DNA from 3 places in the Effusibacillus consociatus genome. Region 2 is predicted to be linked to each of the others. Evidence: riboswitches for the same ligand, from Rfam matches in the RefSeq annotation. Region 2 holds a riboswitch; each other region holds the start of a gene.
What was found. Region 2 has a riboswitch for cyclic di-AMP ahead of ehuB (ectoine/hydroxyectoine ABC transporter substrate-binding protein EhuB). Riboswitches for the same ligand answer to the same signal wherever they lie in the genome.
Positions count from the first base shown of each region.

Region 1: another riboswitch for cyclic di-AMP. It lies ahead of ACFO8Q_RS08205 (APC family permease); the one in region 2 lies ahead of ehuB (ectoine/hydroxyectoine ABC transporter substrate-binding protein EhuB).
Region 3: another riboswitch for cyclic di-AMP. It lies ahead of ACFO8Q_RS11080 (C40 family peptidase); the one in region 2 lies ahead of ehuB (ectoine/hydroxyectoine ABC transporter substrate-binding protein EhuB).

Region 1 is NZ_JBHSHC010000053.1:27,720-31,122, reverse strand. It holds gene pepF (oligoendopeptidase F) at 1-582, opposite strand, end outside; cyclic di-AMP (ydaO/yuaA leader) riboswitch at 896-1,039, shown strand; gene ACFO8Q_RS08205 (APC family permease) at 1,353-3,185, shown strand; gene ACFO8Q_RS08200 (TRAP transporter permease) at 3,233-3,403, opposite strand, start outside.
Region 2 is NZ_JBHSHC010000112.1:237,680-242,842, forward strand. It holds gene spoIVA (stage IV sporulation protein A) at 1-520, shown strand, start outside; gene ACFO8Q_RS16170 (HU family DNA-binding protein) at 697-969, shown strand; cyclic di-AMP (ydaO/yuaA leader) riboswitch at 1,253-1,407, shown strand; gene ehuB (ectoine/hydroxyectoine ABC transporter substrate-binding protein EhuB) at 1,599-2,477, shown strand; gene ehuC (ectoine/hydroxyectoine ABC transporter permease subunit EhuC) at 2,502-3,161, shown strand; gene ehuD (ectoine/hydroxyectoine ABC transporter permease subunit EhuD) at 3,165-3,839, shown strand; gene ehuA (ectoine/hydroxyectoine ABC transporter ATP-binding protein EhuA) at 3,836-4,660, shown strand; gene ectA (diaminobutyrate acetyltransferase) at 4,677-5,163, shown strand, end outside.
Region 3 is NZ_JBHSHC010000093.1:43,354-46,756, reverse strand. It holds gene accB (acetyl-CoA carboxylase biotin carboxyl carrier protein) at 1-374, opposite strand, end outside; gene ACFO8Q_RS11085 (hypothetical protein) at 587-877, opposite strand; gene ACFO8Q_RS11080 (C40 family peptidase) at 995-1,687, opposite strand; cyclic di-AMP (ydaO/yuaA leader) riboswitch at 1,693-1,825, opposite strand; gene ACFO8Q_RS11075 (alpha/beta hydrolase) at 1,901-2,707, opposite strand; gene ACFO8Q_RS11070 (Crp/Fnr family transcriptional regulator) at 2,811-3,403, opposite strand, start outside.

The DNA of each region.
Region 1 (3,403 bases), on a different contig from region 2:
GTTTTCATCTTTGATAGTTGGAAATTTGATGTCAGCATTGTTCAGCATTCCGAAGATTGTCCCCGGACCTTGGGCTAACTCCCCCGCTTGAGCCAGGAGCAGTTCTTCAACAGGTGACAGAATATGTTCTTTGGAACGCAGTATTTCGTGAATCACAAAGTGATAAAGTTCTAAACCCGTTTCTTCAGACATGAACCTCTTAAGGGTTTCTTCCGGAATGGATAAAATCTCCGGCGTGATAAAAGCGGTTGCACTGGACGCTTGTACACTAAGTGTAGCCGCACGGTCTGTAAGGGCTTGGTAAACCGTGTTTGTATTGTCCTCATCGCGGCGCATGCGGGCATAGGCATAAAGTCGGCCCATTTTCTCAGCCAGTTGGTCCTGGACCTTGAGACAATCAAGCAGATTCTGCGCCGATTCGGCCAATTTCCCTTCAAATCCCTGGATCTTTACGATGTGACTCTTGATCTCCTGATAATCCTGCTCCCACTTTTCGGTTGAAGCATAGATATCTTCCAACTTCCATTTCATTTCGTCCGGAATTTCATTTCTTTTGGGAAGCCGGTTTGTGGCAACGGTCATATGTATCATCCTCCTATTCGATCCATACAGCTGCATATGCAGTTTTTCCCATTATAACATACAGAAAACTTGGCATTCGCCAAGACTGTGACTTAGGTGAATGCTATCATCTATTTCACCCATATTAAAACAATTATATTCTTTGACAGAACGAAAGATGTTTACAGAAAGAATGAGAATCATGAAAAAAGAGCTATCATAAGATTAATGGTCTTAAATCACTTATTTGTGTGTATTTGAAGTGAAAAGCGGGTCTTTTTTCACAAAAAACACACGTGCAAATATTTTCAAATCCAAGTAGTATCATAACAACAATTGAATCTAGCCTAATTCTGGCAGCAGCCAGGAGCGGAGGAACCAATCACGTGGGGTTAATCCTGAATGATCAGGAGGGATGAGATGAACTTCTCTGCCATCCTACCCGTCAGCTAACTTCGTAAGCTAAAGCAGGGAAGGTCCATTGGCCTATCCAATTCGTTTGCGATGGTCTTTTTTATTTTTTATCGCACTTTAACTGGTTAGGTAACGGTCTTGGTTGACTACGTACTGGAGAAACGGGAGTGGTTTCTTGGGTATGCGGTGGACCGATACAGACTTTTTCTGTGGAGCTTCGGTTCTTAAGGAAAAGTAGGTGTCGGTTCTTTTTATTTCGCTGATGTGACGGATTTATGAAAATCTGTAGGTTTATGTGTATTAAAGAATTTGGAGCAGTCCGTTTAGGGTATTCTAACTACGTAATTAAGCGGAAGCTCTTGGGAGGCAAAAGATTAATGGAGAGCCAAAGACTCAGAAGAATCCTGATTGGACGACCCTTGAAGTCCACCGAGATCGAATCAGAAAAAATGCCGGTGTGGAAGGCGTTGCCGATTTTATCGTCAGACGCTCTTTCATCTGTTGCGTACGGAACGGAACAGATTCTGCTTGAATTGGCTACCGTCGGAGCCGTGGCGTTCTCTTTTTCGTTACCCATTGCAACGGCGATTATTTTACTTATCGGAGTCTTGGTTGTCAGCTACCGTCAAGTAATTGACGCGTATCCGCAAGGAGGCGGCGCTTACATGGTAGCCAAGACAAACTTGGGACCTATGTGGGGACGTCTGGCGGGTGTCTCTCTGTTAATTGATTATGTATTAACAGTGGCTGTTTCCATAGCAGCCGGAGTTCAAGCAATCACGTCCGCATTTCCAGTAACAATACCGTATGTAATACCGATAGCTGTAGCTCTTGTCTGGATCATGGTTTGGATGAATCTCCGAGGCACATCTGAAGCGGGAACAGTTTTCGCTTTGCCAACCTATTTGTTTATCTTTTGTATGCTTTCTCTAGTGGGAAAAGGTGCTTTCGACTTGCTGACGGGTTCGGGGCATTCCGTGCAACAGATTGCTCCTCCGACCACAATCCCTTCCGGGTTGACGTTGTTTGTCCTGCTGAAAGCTTTTTCTTCCGGTTGTTCGGCGGTTACGGGTATAGAGGCAATTTCCAACGCTGTACCGCACTTTCGAACCCCTTCGCAGCGCAACGCGAAACTTACAATGCTTACATTAGGGATGTTATTGGCGGTAATCTTTGGCGGGGTAACCATCTTTTCATTAGCTTACGGTGTCCACCCGGATCCGAAAGGGCACACTTCTGTGCTGTCGATGGTTGCGGAGAACGCATTTGGACGAGGCGGAATGTATTTCGCTATTCAAATCGCCACAATGTTGATTTTGGTATTAGCAGCTAACACCAGTTTTAGCGGCTTTCCGATTCTTGCTTCGATTATGGCGCAGGACAAAAACTTCCCGCGAATGTTTGCCCATCGAGGGGACCGTTTAGCCTACAATTATGGGATTATTACGTTAGGTGTGTTATCCAGTCTCCTGTTGATCCTGTTCAACGGAAAAACGGATCTTCTGATCCCGCTCTACGCAATTGGGGTATTTTTATCGTTTACCATGGCACAGAGCGGACTCATTCTAAAATGGGTGCGAGAACGGAATAAAGGATGGCAGCGCCGGGTGTTCATAAATGGAGTTGGAGCTGTTGTTACGTTTGTTGTGCTAATGATTTTCAGCGTCACCAAATTTTCGGAAGGCGCATGGATCGTGATCGTCTTGACACCTATTTTGCTATGGGTAATTACCAAAATCCACCGTCATTACGAAGCAGTGGGAACTCAATTGCGGATTGATTTAAAGGATCCCCTTCCTCAAAAAGAATCCGTCATAATTGTACCTGTTGCAGGAATCCATCGAGTCGTCGCATCGACCATTGCTTATGCCAAGACACTCTCTCCGAGAGTAGTTGCTTTTTACGTGGCGTTTTCTGAGGAAGAGGCAGATCAAATGAAGGAAAAATGGGAGCAATGGAACTCTGGGGTTCGGCTTGTAACCTTCGTATCCAGATATCGAACCATCGTCGAACCTCTTGTCGAATTTGTGGAGCGGGTCGATTGCCGTGTAGATCCAAACGATACGGTTATGGTGTTGTTGCCGCAGTTTGTCCCCAAGAAGTTCTGGCATCGTGTGCTTCACAACCAGTCTGCGTTCCGAATTCGGTCTAAGCTTTTGGGGCGGAAGAATGTCGTTGTTGCAACCTTGCCTTACCATTTGCATGAGTAAAGCATAACAAAGAAGTGGTTGCAGAATAAACTGCAACCACTTCTTTGTTATTCGTTAAGAACCGCTTTTCGGTTACGCGTCTGCAGGTATTGGATAACCAGTTCAACACCGATTATTCCCAGACCAACAATATCAGTCAGTGTGCCTGGCATAATTAACAGTAACCCGGCAATCGTTAAAATGATTCGTTCCCAACCGGGCATGCGACGGAACCAGAA
Region 2 (5,163 bases):
GGTGTTGACAGAGGTAGTGGGTGTTGAAATTCGCGGAAAAGACCACCTGCTCCAGTTGATGAAAGACTTTACGACTGCCAAACGCGAGTATGACAAGGTGGCAGATGCGCTTCGGATGGTGAAATTGACCGGATACGGCATTGCACCGCCGGTACTGGAAGAAATGGCGTTGGATGAACCGGAACTGATCCGCCAGGGTTCACGTTTTGGTGTTCGCTTACGGGCAACGGCTCCTTCCATTCATATGATTCGTGTGGATGTGGAATCGGAATTTGCGCCGATCGTAGGAACTGAGAAGCAAAGCGAAGAATTGGTTCGTTATCTGATGCAGGATTTTGAAGAAGATCCTCTCAAGATTTGGGATTCGGATATCTTTGGAAAATCTTTGTCGGCCATTGTGCGTGAGGGGATCTCTGCCAAATTGGCCATGATGCCCGAAAACGCCCAGTACAAATTGAAGGAAACGCTGGAGCGAATCATCAATGAAGGAAGCGGCGGATTGATTGCGATTATCCTTTAAGAAAACAGTACTGTCTGTGCGAAAAAAGAAGGGCTGGCTTGAGCCTTTCTTTTTTTAATGGAGAGGGAAATACGGAATTTCTATATTTTTCATCCTGTTTATGTATATTTGCATCAAAATTGGATACACAAGTAATACTGCTTAAATAGAGAACCCAGGAGAGGGGGTGTAGGATCATGAATAAAGCAGATCTTGTGAACTCAGTAGCAGAGAAATCCGAACTTACGAAGAAAGATGCGGCACGGGCAGTAGATGCCGTATTTGAAAGCATTATGGAAGCACTGGTGAAGGGTGACAGGGTACAACTGATCGGTTTTGGAAACTTTGAAACCAGGGAGCGTGCAGCTCGTAAGGGCCGCAATCCTCAGACCGGCGAAGAAATCGATATTGCAGCAACGAAGGTGCCTACTTTTAAACCGGGCAAATCACTTCGTGAAGCGATCAAGTAAGAGTTGCTATCAATCAAGGGAGATTGTCGTTCAACAAAAACGTCCGATACTTCGGGCGTCTTTTTGTTTTGGTCAACGTTGTCTTCGGGTAGGACAGCCTAGGATATGGAACGATATGGGAGGAAAGATAGGGATCTGGCTGTTAATTTTCCCTCATCCAATGTGAGTGGGGATCTGGCGATATATTCAGAATTTATCAAGGGTGAGTGATAGTGATAACTATGGTACTATAAAAAAAGCGAATAACGTGAATCACTTTTCATTTGTTTTGCTTATGGATTAAGTAAATACCAAGCCTAATTTCTTTGAAAAAAGGAAGCGGGGGAACCAAGGTTTTTTTGGGGGTTAATCCTGGACTCGAATCCAGGAGGGATGTGGGAAGAACTTCTCTGCCATCCTACCCGTCAGCTAACCTCGTCGGCTAAGCAGGGAAGATCCAAGGGATCTGCTACCGGCAGGTCATGTCTGGATTCGTTCACTTATTCCTCGACTGCCTGGAAATTGTGTTTTAGGTGGACCAATACAGACTTTTTCCTTGGAACTTCGGTTCCGGGAGAAAGTTTGTATTGGTCTTTTTTTTCACAAAAATATCAGTTGAAAGGGGTAGAAATCTCTTGAAAAGAACAGGAATGACAGTACTGCTTACCGGGATTCTGTCAGCGGGGCTGCTGCTCGCAGGCTGCGGCATCTCTGTAAAAACCGGCGGGGGAAATTCATCCGGGGAGTCTGCGCTAGAACGTGCAAAGAAAGAGGGATATGTAACAGTAGGGTTTGCTAACGAAAAGCCGTACGCATATGCGACCCCAGACGGGAAACTGACAGGTGAAGCGGTTGAAGTGGCTCGTGCTGTACTGAAAAATTTGGGAATCAATGAAATGAGACCTGTCCTGACCGAATTTGGTTCGCTGATTCCGGGGCTCAAAGCAAAACGCTTCGATATTATCACAGCAGGGATGTACATTACACCGGAACGCGCAAAGGAGGTCGACTTTGCCAATCCGGAATACAGCATCGGGGAAGCGTTGGCTGTTAAGCAGGGGAACCCGCTCAGTTTGCACAGTTATCAGGACATTGCTTCCAACTCGAAGGCAAAAGTGGGGGTGATGGGAGGAGCAATTGAATTGGAGTACCTGAAAAAATCGGGTGTTCCGGAAGATCGTATCGTGATTGTGTCGGATCAAGCTTCTGCGATTGCAGCTCTGCAAGCGGGTCGTGTTGACGCCATTACAATGACGGGGCCGTCTTTGCAAGCCGTAATGGAATCGGCTAAAGATTCCAATATTGAAAGGGTTATGGATTTCAAACAACCGGTGATAGACGGCAAAAGTGTACGAGGGTATGGAGCTGCCGCTTTTCGAAAAGAAGATGCCGATTTCCGCGAGGCATTTAACCGGGAGCTGGCCAAGTTGAAGGAGTCCGGTGAACTGCTTAAAATTCTTAAGCCATTCGGATTCACTGAACAGGAACTTCCTGGGGATGTAACTGCAGAACAGCTTTCCAAACCATAAAGTTTTACGTTTTGAACGAAAGGAGTGGCATCGATTATTTCAACTTTAGATCTGCTGCCGCCTCTTCTGGAAGGAGCTGCCGTAACAATTCAGATTACCGGTCTATCAGCCGGCGTCGCACTCGTTTTGGCTTTTGTTGCGGGATTCGGTCGGCTTTCAAAGTATTCGCCAGTCCGGATCATAACGGCTTTTTATGTTGAAGTTTTTCGCGGTACTTCTCTGCTCGTCCAGTTGTTTTGGCTATTCTTTGCATTACCGATGCTCGGGATCGAGTTGTCGCCTATGGCGGCTGGCGTAGTGGCATTGGCCCTGAATTATGGAGCCTACGGGTCAGAAGTGGTTCGCAGTTCCATCCTTGCAGTGCCAAAGGGGCAGACCGAGGGGGCAATTGCGTTGAATATGACACCAGTGCAACGAATGAGACGTATTATTCTTCCGCAAGCGTTTATGATAATGCTGCCTGCTTTCGGCAATCTGTTGATAGAGCTGCTTAAAGGCACGTCCCTCGTCTCATTGATTACACTTACCGACCTGACTTTTAAAGGGATGATGCTTCGGACCTTTGATATTTCAAGAACGCCCGAGATCTTTGCTTGCATGCTTGGAATCTACTTTGTGCTGGCATATTCCCTGACACTGGCAGTCCGTTGGATTGAACGGAAAGTCACCGCAGGGAGGGTGTAAACCATGTGGAATTGGGATTTTGCTCTGTCGATTTTGCCGAAATTGTTTGATGTGATTGGAATCACGATTTCCGCCACACTGCTGGGGTTCGTTATGGCTGCAATTTTGGGATTGCTGTTCGCTTTTGGGCGGAGGTCAAGATTTAAGGCACTTTCCTTGGCTACAGCTGGAATAGTGGAGTTTATACGCAGCACTCCCCTGTTGATTCAATTGTATTTTTTGTACTTTGCACTCCCGTTTTACGGAATCGAGTTATCTGCATTCACAATTGGTGTGTTGGGCTTGGGCGTTCATTACAGCACGTATTTGTCCGAAGTCTACCGGGCGGGAATCAACGATGTTCCCCGCGGGCAGTGGGAGGCGGCTACGGCACTCAATTTCTCGAAGATTCAAACTTGGATGAGAATTGTCCTTCCGCAGGCGATTCGTCCCGTCACTCCCATGCTTGGGAATTATCTGATTGTCATGTTTAAAGAAACTCCTTTACTTTCCACAATCACCGTGGTGGAACTGATGCAAACCGCAAAAATCATTGGTTCGCAATCGTTCCGTTACCTGGAGGCATTCACAATCGTCGGATTGCTGTTCTTGTTGTTAAGTTACCCGTCATCCCTACTGTTTCGCAGATTGGAAATCCGGTTGAACCGTCAAGTTCAAAGAAAGGGTGTGGGAATGTGAGTGTACAGCTTGAAACAGAATTCTCCGATCAGAACCAAAATGGCGTCAATCGTCCGATTGTCCGATTTCAAAAAGTAAGCAAGTCATTTGACGATCAGGAAATTTTGCGAGAGATTGATCTGGAGATTGCTCCGGGTGAAAAGGTGGCTGTGATTGGACCGAGCGGCTCGGGTAAGACCACGCTCGCCCGTATTCTGATGACTTTGGAGGAACCGACTTCCGGGATCGTTGAGGTGGATGGTGAACTCTTGTGGCACAAAAAAGTAAAAGGAAAGCTTGTGTGGGCAGATGAGAAACATCTTCACAGGATTCGCGGCAGCATCGGAATGGTCTTTCAACATTTCAATCTGTTTCCCCATATGAACATTTTGCGCAATGTCACAGAGGCGCCAATCCATGTGTTGGGGTTATCGCGCGATGAGGCTGTCGAACGGGCCATTACAATGCTTGAGAAAGTGGGATTAGCCGATAAACTGAATGCCTACCCGTCACAGCTTTCCGGGGGGCAAAAGCAGCGTGTGGCGATTGCCCGGGCTTTGGTGATGCGACCCAAGATCATGATTTTCGATGAGCCTACATCCGCTCTGGACCCTGAGCTTGTGGGCGAGGTGCTTGCGGTGATCAAGGAAATTGCTGCCGCAGGGGATACGGCAATGCTTCTCATCACCCATGAAATGGACTTTGCCCGTGATGTGGCGGATCGGGTTGTATTTACCGATGGGGGGAGAATTGTTGAACAAGGCCCTCCGAAAGAGATCTTCGGAGCGCCGGATAGCCCTCGTCTCAAATCGTTCCTGACCCGTTTTCGAACCGGAAGATAGCTTATGAAAGGGGGTGATGACTATAAAAAATGGCGCGGTGCACAGAGTTCGGATGCGGGAACCAAGGAAAGAAGACGGTGGGCAAATCTGGGAATTGGTGAGAGAAACTGGAGTATTGGATCTAAATTCCCCGTATGCCTATCTGATGTTGTGCAAGTTTTTTTCCAGCACTTGTGTCGTTGCCGAGGAACGGAATCAAATAGTCGGATTCGTGTCTGCTTTCCGGCCTCCAACGAGTGATGACACTATTTTTGTGTGGCAGATTGGGGTCAGTGAATCCCACCGGGGAAGTGGATTAGGGATGGCGCTTTTAAAAGAACTGATCTCGCGAGACGCTTGTGCAGGGATCCGATATCTTGAAGCGACAGTATCGCCGTCGAATCTTCCGTCCCAGTCGCTCTTTCGCAGCCTGTCAAGGGAATTTGCGACCGATTGTGAGGTAGTGGAGTGTTTCCCCGCCCATTTGTTTCCGGGACGAAACCATCAGGCTGAGATGACATTTC
Region 3 (3,403 bases), on a different contig from region 2:
CAGACCACTGTCTTGTCCGTTACTTTTGAACCGACTTTCACAAATGGCTCCGCGTCAGGTGCCGAAGCTTGGTAGAAAGTACCCACCATAGGGGATACTATTTTATGCAATGTCGGGTCCTCTACCGGTGTATCCGCTTTCTTTTTCGTAACTTTCTCAACAGTAACGGGAGTTTCTGCAGGTGTAACAACGACCGGGTTGATAGGTGAAGATGTCGTATATTCTGCGTTCACGGATGGTATCACCAGCGGAGCCGCAACACTCAACTCCTTTTTTATCACCAGCTTCGTCCCAGCCGCTTCGAGATTCAGTTCGGTCACGGAAGTTTCATCAATTAACCGTACAAGCTCACGAATTTCATTCAACTTCAACATTTTGAATTGTCCTCCGGTTTCACGTTCGTTCCGAATTTCGGAATTTAAGTTCCGAATTTTACAATGTCTTTACATGAATATTACAATTCAGCGAATAAAAAAACAAGAGTAAAAAATTAACCCCTCAACTTTTTGACTTTGAAATCGAAATCGAATCCTAATGCATATGAGTTAACCCAAATAAAATGACATGCCTTTATAAAACAGGCATGTCACTTTTGCAGAAATCTCACAATTTTCAATTCAATCCAATGCCACCCTTTCGCCAAATCATAGGGCAGCAGAATGAACGTGCAAAGAAAAGCCACCGGGAGAACCATTGTGAGCCGTAGAGTCCGGTTCTCCACCAGAGAGTGGATCATATCATATTGGATGTTATGCCGGTTTTCTTCCGCGACTTGCGGCAGAAGCTCCGATAACAACTCATGGTAGATACGGCCCGTAGAATTCACCAAGTAGAGAATCAGCCCGCTTACCAGTGCAATCGATACATATTTCCACAATGGAACAACCCCCTTTTCTCAAAGGTGTCTCTTCCAGTCTATGTACCCGGACAAAAAATGGGTTCCATTGAAAGCACAAAAATAGAGCAGCCAGTCGGAAATCCGACTGGCTTGTAATTAGATGCGTTTTGCTCCAATATAGCGGGGTCCCCAGTACGAACTGCTGAAACTGTCAATCTTTACCCCGTGGGAACTGGTTGCCGAAATAAACTGCTGATCCCCGATATAAATGCCAACGTGGGTAGCTCCTTGCGCGTATGTCGTGAAAAACACCAGATCTCCCGGCTGCAGTTCCGAAACAGCAGAGCCTTGTTCGAACATTGCTTGCGATGTGCGCGGCAGTTCAATGCCTTTCTGTGCAAACACATAACGGACAAATCCGGAACAGTCAAATCCTGATGGACTGGAACCTCCCCAAGCATACGGAACACCGACAAATTGTTTTGCGGTTTCTGCAGCATCCGCGTTGGCTGATTGAGCTTGTTTCAACTCCTCCGCTTTCTTTGCGGCCGCTTCCTCAATTTGTGGGGCGGTAGTCGGCCCGACTTTGCCCGTTTCTTGAATCCCGTGATCCTTTTGGAATGCTTTCACAGCACCTTCAGTGATCTCACCATAGTAACCGGTGTTTGAAGGATATGTGAAATATCCCAAAATCCTCAAGTCTTGCTGTAAGGCAACAACTTCTGATCCTTGTGAGCCTTTTTCCAGCAGCTTTTCCCCGTACTTTGTAGCAGCTTCCGCATTTGAAGCGCCAAGGGAGACAGTAACAATTGTCCCTGCAAATACAAGTGCCTTCAGAAACTTATTCAATTTGATTCGATTCCTCCTGAAGCCTCCGAGGTTAGTTGTCGGGTTCGGGTTGAGGTACCCTTCACAAAAAATGCGATTCACCCCATAAAGTAGGTCCCCCGTACTGACAAACACTGTCAGATTCGGCAATATTTCTACTAATCTTTTAAAAAATATCACGAATGATGTCGAACTTCAATAGACTTTGGTCCGAATGACAGTAGTACTTTAGACCTATTTTCTTTTGTTGATCCACTCTAGAATATCTGTCAAAACCTCTTCCTTTTCCGGTTCGTTCACCAACTCATGATACAATCCCGGATAGATCTTTAACTTCTTATCCCGCGAGCCGGCTTTCTCAACAAACGGAATAGCTGCTTCCGGATCCACAATTCGGTCGGCACCCGCCTGCAGGAGCAGCAGCGGCTGTTGAATTCTGCTTGCTTGGAGCATCGCCTGCTGCATCGCCACCTGCAATTCTTCAAACCATCTGATTGAAACCCGGGACTCGTTATAGGGATCTTCGGAATATTTTTTCACCACGTCAAGCGAACGGGATACATCCGCAGCAGCAATGCCATTGGGCATTCGCAGGCGAGGCGTCAATCTTCCAAGCACCCCTGCCAGGTTCCGTTTCCATTGGGGAACCTGCATCTTTAACCTGAGGCATGGAGAACTCAACACCACTCCTTTGATCGGCAGATTACCCGCATCCGGCTCCTGCAAAAAGCGAACCGTTACCAATCCCCCCATTGAGTGTCCAAAAAGAAACACAGACGTGTCCCCTACAGTATTTTTTGTTTCTGTCAGCCAGTTTCGTACGCAGTCAGTGTAATCGGAGAATCGATCAATATGGCCGCGTGTACCCGGGGACTGTCCGAATCCAGGCAGATCTCCGGCAAAAACTGCAATATTCCTGGCGAGAAACCAGTTGATCACGTGTTCATACCGGCCGCTGTGTTCCCCTGCCCCATGAATAAGTAATATTGCTACCCCAGTGGAGCCTTCCGGAATCCATTGTTGAAAATGTAGTCCCTCCATGTCCCGTCCTCCTTTTGTATCATGACATTATTCGAGGAATTTTCTGAAATTCCTGCAACAAAAAGAGCCGGGGGAATTTCCCCGACTCTCTCGTCACACAATATTAGTGCATATCCGCAAGTGCTTTCTGATCCAGCAGAACAATGTGTCGCTTTTCGACATCGATATGGCCTGCCGTTTTAAACTCATTCAGTATTTTACTGGTGGTTTCCCGCGTGGATCCGATCAGGCTTGCCATATCCTCATGTGTCAGTCGAATCCCGATTTTCACTCCGCCATCCACCCGTTGCCCGTGCAGATCTGCCAATTTCAGCAGCAGCCGGGCCAATCGGGTTTGGACGTCATAGAAAACGAGATTCTCGATTTGTTCCTGTACTTCTTCCAATCTCTGTTCCACAATGTGTGCCAGCCGCAAAGAAATCATCGGGTTGCGGGAAATGATTTTCTCGAACTCGTGCTTGTTGATCGCACAAATATAAGCATCATCAAGCGCTTCCGCATAGTACTTGCGCGGTTCATCGCCAAAAATCGCACTTTCCCCAAAGATCGCACCCGGTTCCAAAATCACCAGTGTAAAGTGTTTCCCTGTATCGGAAAGCCGGGAAATTCGAACCCGGCCTTTTTTTAACAAATATACTGCGTTGCTCGGTTCATCGGGGGTAAAAATAAAGTTTCTTTTTGGTACGACAGAAGGTT